Regions from separate parts of the Paenibacillus sp. FSL M7-1046 genome, predicted to be linked through region 2. Evidence: riboswitches for the same ligand, from Rfam matches in the RefSeq annotation. Region 2 holds a riboswitch; the other holds the start of a gene.
What was found. A riboswitch is a leader RNA that binds a small molecule or an ion and turns the genes downstream of it on or off. The one in region 2 is predicted to bind cyclic di-AMP.

Region 1: linked by a shared signal. The riboswitch ahead of NYE29_RS09525 (C40 family peptidase) and the one ahead of NYE29_RS07120 (hypothetical protein) in region 2 are both predicted to bind cyclic di-AMP.

Annotation. Positions count from the first base shown of each region.
Region 1 is NZ_JBBOXB010000001.1:2,208,684-2,212,484, reverse strand. It holds gene NYE29_RS09535 (GNAT family N-acetyltransferase) at 1-6, opposite strand, end outside; gene NYE29_RS09530 (C40 family peptidase) at 267-758, opposite strand; cyclic di-AMP (ydaO/yuaA leader) riboswitch at 764-906, opposite strand; gene NYE29_RS09525 (C40 family peptidase) at 1,292-1,720, opposite strand; cyclic di-AMP (ydaO/yuaA leader) riboswitch at 1,778-1,916, opposite strand; gene NYE29_RS09520 (hypothetical protein) at 2,137-2,967, opposite strand; gene NYE29_RS09515 (M1 family metallopeptidase) at 2,979-3,801, opposite strand, start outside.
Region 2 is NZ_JBBOXB010000001.1:1,663,696-1,667,496, forward strand. It holds gene NYE29_RS07105 (SDR family NAD(P)-dependent oxidoreductase) at 1-444, opposite strand, end outside; gene ytxJ (bacillithiol system redox-active protein YtxJ) at 641-967, shown strand; gene NYE29_RS07115 (glutaredoxin family protein) at 964-1,206, shown strand; gene NYE29_RS07120 (hypothetical protein) at 1,403-1,819, opposite strand; cyclic di-AMP (ydaO/yuaA leader) riboswitch at 1,926-2,114, opposite strand; cyclic di-AMP (ydaO/yuaA leader) riboswitch at 2,535-2,717, shown strand; gene NYE29_RS07125 (hypothetical protein) at 2,842-3,351, shown strand; gene NYE29_RS07130 (hypothetical protein) at 3,380-3,801, shown strand, end outside.

The sequences.
Region 1 (3,801 bases), 540 kb from region 2:
AATCATAAGGCCACCGGCCTCCTTTCATGGGGAGCAACAGCACTAGCTATACCTAATTATATCCATAACTGGCCTGATTCGACTCAGAAATTTTCTGAAAGGCGGAAACTTGACAAAGTGGTAAAAATATTTTATAAAATGGAGAAAATTTGAGGAGATTTATGTTTTGCGGATATTGAGAGGGGTAAGTTATTTTATAGACAAAAAAAACAGGCCCCCTCCAGATTTCGGCAAAAATCATGGAAGAGTGCCCGTTTTACGACAACTTATTGTACGTCATCATTGTCTTGGGAATCAGAAGTAACGGATTGGTAAGCATCTGTACTCATGATCCGTTTGGCGCCAACGTAGCGGTTGACGTAGTAGCTGTCACTCATCGTGCTGATGGTTACACCACGGGAGGATGAAGCATGTGCGAATTTGCCCTCACCGACATAAACGCCGACATGGGATACACCTTTACCGCTTGTATTATAAAATACAAGATCTCCCGCTCTCAGATCGTCCCGGGAAATGGCAGTACCCATTTGGTATTGGGAACCGGATTGGTGTGGCAGATTGATACCGATCTTATCAAAAACGTACATTGTAAATCCGGAGCAATCAAAGCCGTTGGTCGATACACCGCCGGATACGTATTTACTTCCGATGGCCTTGTCGATGACTTTATCCATTTTGGAATCCGCGAAAGCGCTTCCTGCTCCGATGGTAAGCATAATGGAAAAGCTTAGTACTGCTGCTGCTAGCTTCTTCTTCAAAAGTGAATACCCCTTCCAAATGCCTACGAGGTTAGCTTAAGGGTTCGGTTGAAGGTCCCCTATGACCCCTCTGTGAATAGGAGGTCAATTCACCCAAAATCGGTTCCCCCGTTTCCCTAATGGTTAGGGAACTCGGCACGACTGTTGATTAGGATTAGCTTGTTAACCAATACATGACAAAACCTTTGTAAAACCCGATTGAATAATTACAAAAATGTTACTAAAAACTCACTGCGATAATTGTAACAAAGACTTCGCCACTTGGCAATCACTTAAAACATATTAATGCATAATATTTGCACTTTTTAAGAGTTATTTTTGCTTTTAAGGTCTTATCTTTACGCGCTGAGTAAGCTTTATCTTAGATTTGTTGGGATTTTTAGTAAAAAGGTGTTTCACAGGCCTCAAATACGTGTAAAAGGTAGAATAAGGAAGACAAAAAGGAAAAACCCGGAAATGATTACGGCAATAATCAGTTTCCGGATCTCTATAAGTTACAATTATTTATTGGAGGATGAAATTCCTGAGGGATGTCAATCGTAAGCGATAGCTTTGTAAGCTGTTGTGCTCATTACTCGTTTGGCTCCAACGTAGCGGTTGGCCCAGTAGGATTGACTCATTGAACTGATAGTTACACCACGGGATGAAGAGGATTGGGCGAATTTTCCGTTGCCGACATAAATGCCGACATGGGAGACTCCATTGCCAAGGGTATTGAAGAATACCAGGTCGCCGGAACGGAGGTTATTCCGTGATACGGCGGTTCCAACGCTGAATTGTGCTTTGGAAGTGCGGGGCAAGGTAAGGCCAACATTCTTAAATACATATTTGGTGAATCCAGAACAATCAAAGCCGGCAGTGCTTATGCCTCCGGTTTTATACGTCGTTCCCAGTGTTTTTGTAATAACAGTATCCATTCTGGAGTCGGCGAAAGCGCTCCCTGCTCCAAGCGTGAACACCATCACCAGCCCTAATGCTGCTGCGGTGCATTTCTTCTTAAAATTATGACTTTTCAAAAGATGTACTCCTTCCAAGGCCTGCGAGGTTAGCTTAAGGATTCGGTAGAAGGTTCCCCTATGACCCCTCTAAAGCGAGATCAATTCACCCAAAATATGGTTCCCCCACTTCCCGGTGCCGGGAATTTGGCGTTTTATGCACCGAAACAGTGACGTATCGACAAGGTTAAATGCTTAAAGGCACATTCATTTACTTCAAATTAGTTTCAAAAGATTACAAAGTTGTTACTACTGGTACAGGCATCATTGTACCAGAGGATTTACAGTTTTGCAAATACCCTAAATCACGTTGTAACCAAAAGAAGAGTCCCGCCCTTTATCTGGGGCAGTGACTCTTCTATTATGCCAAGGGACTGGCGTAATTATTGTGGAAATGTTTTGCTGCACCAAAGGTGATACTGCCCCGCTATGCTCCACATTTTGAACAGCGTTGAGGGAAGCGGTGAAAATTGCCGGAACAGCAGTGCGGGCAGGCCTGGACAGAAGAGTGCGGTCACTCCGGAGAGCAGCAGCAGAAGCATTCCGCCAGCGCCGAACAGTGCAGATATACAGGTGGAAGGGAGGATTACCCTCAGGCCAACCAGCAAGGAAGAGAACATGCCTGTTCCTCCGGTGTAGCCAAACTGCATGTACAGCAGCAGAATGCGGATCAGGTAGGAGTACAGGAGCCAGGCCAGAACATAAGGAACCAGTCGCAGCAGCAGGGTATAATCGAGAATACCGCTGAGGAGAAGCCCGTACATTTTGGGGAGAAGCCAATACAGCGGCGCTGCAGCCAGAAGCCATTCCGCTAGACTGAACAACAGTACGGGGAGCCCGTAAAGCTTCATTCCGGGAAAAAAGAACATTCCCCGCTCCCCTTTGCGCTCCTGGTGCAGCTCATGCAGCAGCCCTGCACGGATAAAGGGGGAGCATAGCAGCCGTAGCGCTGAGAGGGCCAGCAGCAGCCAGAGCCAGCGCAGCACCCCGGGGTCTGTGCCCAGTGCAGTCTGTCCTTCGATATAATACAGCAATCTGCCTATTCCGCTGCCGCCGGCGTGTGTATCGGGGTAACGGAGCAGCACCGGGATGAGGGCTGACCTGACGAATCTGTACAGGAAATAGCCCCAAAGCAGCCGATAGATAAAAAGCAGAATCAGAATATAAAATTGCTCTTTCATGCTGTCCCAGCCGCGGGTTATCGATCTTTTCACAATCCTTCACCTCACCAGACAAGAGTTCCGAGCAGGGTTTCAAGCAGCTTCGTTGCACTAAGCGTCCAGCGGGAGAGCGTCTTTCGCTCCAGCTCCGCCAGTCTAAAATTGTTGAGATGCTTACTCTCCAGCAGAATGGAGTGCTCCGGATCAATCTCTGCGGACAAAAGAGGCGCTTTGTAGGCTAGCTGAAAGGTGGTTTCCTTCTCTGTCCCATTCCAAAACTGCTGGACAGTATAGCCATCCAGGAAGGTGAACTTTATAGGGACGTCACCATACTGATTTCCTTTATTGCTGACCGCTACTGAGCTTTCGTAACGGGCATTGTCATCGCCGCCCTCTTTTTTAGGGTCAGAGATTTTAATATGATCAATCGAAAAATCCGGAGAACCGCCGCTGTATACATATTGGTCGAAGTAGGCTTGCCAGGATTTTTTGGTCACCTTCTCCACGATTTTCTGGAAGTCAGCGGTAGAAGGATGCCGGAAGCGGAACTTACGGGTATAGGCCGCCATTATGGTATCCATCGTCTTGGTTCCGACCTGCTGTTCGATATCCTTCAGCACCAGCTTGCCGCGGATGTACACATTTCGGGCATAGGAATCAGCAGGAGTGTATTTCCAAGTTTCCAGGTCAAGCGGCTGGGAGGATGTCACCAGGCTGGCCTGCAGGACATGATTGGATGATACCCCATACTCCTGCTCCATCAGCCTGTCTTCGGCGTAGGAAGTGAAGCTTTCGTCCAGCCAGGCCTCCTCGAATTCATTGCTGGCTAACATCCCGTAGAAATATTGATGGCCGATCTCATGAATGACCGTGCGCTCCAGAGAGGTC
Region 2 (3,801 bases):
CCGGCCAATGCTTCCGGCTTCTGAGGAGATATTAACAATCAATTTCTGCTTGCTCTGCATTAACAGGCCCATCAATTCATTACTGACCCTCAAAGAACCAAGCGTGTTTACATTATAAATGTGAGCCATGGCTTCATCGTCCATATCAACAAGCATCGTGGCATCATCAGCTCTATGAATAATACCGGCATTATTGATAATCATATCAACATGAGCGGTACTGCCCGAAATGCTGCGTGCCGCTTGCTTGACACTCTCACGGTCGCCGATATCCAGCGGAATCAGAGTTAATCGGTCCGGGTACTGCTTTTTCAGTGCGTCCAGCAATTCCGACTCCTTCATATACTGACCGGCAAATACGGAATATTTGTTCTCTAGAAGCCAGCTTGCCAGAAAAAAACCTAAACCACGGTCAGCACCGGTAACAAAAGCAACCCTTTTCATGAATATGGACACACCCTTTACGATTCTTCAGGATACACGCGGCATCTCTTTCACATTAGCATGGCAATCACGTTTTTTCAACGTCCTTCATGGGACTGTAATTCTGCTGAAAGGGGTGCTCTAACTTCCTTTTTGATTTAATTTTGAACTATGTTACAATCGTAGTTACAAGTACTTATAGGAAGGTGAGATACCGATGTCTATCCAACAACTTCACACTCTGGAAGAACTGCAGCAATATGTTGCGCAACCAGGTAAAAAACTGCTTTTCAAGCATAGCACTACCTGCCCGATCAGCGCCAAGGCCAACGAGGAATTCACTGCCTATACGCAAGGCTCCGAGACTCCAGCTGCCATTGTCCATGTGATTGAAGACCGTCCGCTGTCCAATCAGATTGCCGAAGATTTCGGGATCAAGCATGAATCTCCGCAGATCTTCCTGCTGGAAGACGGCGAAGTCCGCTGGAACACCTCCCATTGGAAAATCACCCGGGACGCCATCAAGGCAGCTGTGAGCCAATGAGCCAGCCGGTAATTGTCTATTCCACCACAGGATGCAGCGACTGCAATCAAGTGAAGCAGTGGCTAACCGAGCAAAAGGTTAGCTTCGAGGTGCGTGATGTTATGACAAGTACAGTGTATCAGGAAGAAGTCGAGAAGCTGGGCTTCATGGGTGTGCCTGTTACTGTGTACGAAGGCCGCGCAGTCAAGGGCTTCAACGTTTCCGAACTTAAGGAGCTTATTGGAGCAACCGCTGAATAATTCATAGCGTGAGGCATATAAATATTTATATTCAAGTGGAAACGGCTTTGCCGTCCTTTTTAAGGACGGTACCGTTTCAGCGAGAAATAGAAGGATAAGTTATCGTGTGAAACATATAAATTCTTATATTTTTGAAAAAGGCATCTCCTTGGACCTCTGTCCAGGAGATGCCTTTTATTTGCCCTTTTATTTGGCCTTATCCTGGATTCGTTGAGACATCCGCCAGAAAAGAGACATTTCCGCTGTGGGAATAGATGACGGAATCCGCTCCAAGTCCTTTATAGACCAGTCTGGGATTCATCGAAGTCGTAATTACGTATATTGGCTTTGTCGTCCAGGTCCGGCACATCTGGATATACCGGCAGCATAAGGTCACACTGCTCTCGAACAGAAATACTCTGCCTACCGGAAAAGAGGGGCGGAACCATGTATTCTGATGATGTGTATCCACCACAAGATTGACCTCGATTCCCAGTTCCTCCAGACGCCGCTTCTCCGCTGCATTGTTGGCGATTCCTGCGATCTTGTAGCCTCTGAACTTTAAGATTTTGATAAAATGCTCCCCCGCTTTAGTCGGAGCGTTAATGAGTACATATTCTTCCGAATTCGCCATATCTTCCTCTCCTCCGGCCTAGGACTTCCATTCATTTGCCCGTACGAACACAGCAAAAAACCACAAAGGAATTCCCTCTGTGGTCCAATTAACGGTCACATTGTGCTCATCCTCTCTAATACGCTTACGAGGTTAGCTGTCGGATTCGGGCAGTGAGAGTCGCCCTACCTGTATCCATGCGAGCATTCTCTCGCACTTTCACAGGATTCACCCCATAACCGGCTCCGACTCTCACATCGGCTGCCGATTGTTGGTTCCCCCGCTTTCCATAACGGAAATTAAGCGGACTGCGTATTCGATTGTGTAGTAAACAGAAGTAATCATACTCTGGCGATCACGGCCTTGTAAACCGCCAAACCTGCCAAAATAATGCATTTAGTAAACCCAATCCAGATCGGGTAGCGCTTACTTAAGCCTCAATCTCATCATTCCTCTTATTTACTCGGCTTATCAACGATTTGCGAAAAAGCATTCAGCGTTGTGATTATATTCACCCGCTGTTGAGCAAATTGCCTTTTGGGCTCTAATCACCCTAAATCAAAAGCAGTCGTATGCACGAGATAAAAAGCTGAAAATCGTTGATAAACACCCTTTTAGCACTTCTTATCGTTTCTTTTGCCATAATCCCCTGAAAATCGGCTCAGAAGAATGTTTTTTTCTTTTTACAAAGCTCATGCGAAAAGGTATGATTCGGTTTGAATCCAATGCATGAAATGCGATATGAACGCTGAATTCCCGCAATGCGGGAAACGGGGGAACCATCAGGCCCGCAGGGCCTTACCTGGAAGATAAGAATCTTTCTTGGGGTGAATCCGAAGGAGACTGTGGTCTCATTAGGTAGGGCGACTCTCACCGTCCGAATCCGACAGCTAACCCCGTAAGCGACTAGAGAGAACCTTGATCCGCCACGTGTTTTCGCCAGGTGTATTTAAGCCTGTACCAAAACCGCAGCAGAGGTCCTCCTCTGCTGCGGTTTTTTGTGCTGAGGCTGCAGCTTATAAATGGGTAGGAGGGAAAACGAAATGAACCAGCGCAGGCTGTCACGTATAGAAGTGTTTGTATTCGATGCCCCCTGGCCATTCCATCATGCCGCGGAGTCATCCGGCAAGTGCCGGTATGGTGTGCTGAAGCTTACGTGCAAGGCTGGGTGCAGCTGGGGAGCGGGGATACTGTCTGCGGAAGGCGATCATTTTGACGTCATTAAATGGAGCAGCTTTCTGAGAAGTATACGCAATCACAGGCTAGAAGAAGCCATAGAAATTGTACAGCAGCTAGGTGCGCAGTGGGAGCCGGGTCAGCAAGAAATCGTGCAAACGGCCCTGCTGGATTTAAAAGCCAAGCTGCAAGGCAAGGTCGTCACGTCACATCTGCAAATGGTCCCCTATTCCCGTACGGCTGGGGCCGGCGGTACGCCCCCCTTCAGACGGATGTACTATAAACCTTCAAGTTCCCTGCTGCATAAAGGCAGCTGGCAGGAACCGGACATAGCCGAGCTAATGGACAGATCCATCACTTATTTCTCCATCTTATAATTTCTTATTCAGGAAGGAACGTGAAGACATGCCAGACCCATTATCCCCGGAATGGACAGCTGCCAGCGAGTTTGCGGAATATGTCCAAAAGAACACCGGAAATATTTATGCACTCACCAGTCTGCTGCTGGGAGAGGGTGCCGTTGCGGAAAAGACTGCGATGAAAACCTTCACTGAGCTTTATACCCGGTACCTTCATGATGATTTCATCCCGCAGCCTTTCTCTCTGGATGCGTACCGGGAGTGCATTCAGCAGTGCTCCCGGGCTGCGGAGGAGTGCAGCCTCTTTGTTTCCAATGGATTAGCCTGGGAGGATCAGATTGTGCAGGTGTTATGGTACGGCATGCTGCTGCCCCTGCCGGCAATCAGCACCATTCTTGAGCAAAGCGTGCCGGTGCTGAAAACCCGGCTGAGACATGTGCGCGAGCAAATGTGCCGGTTGGAAACGTT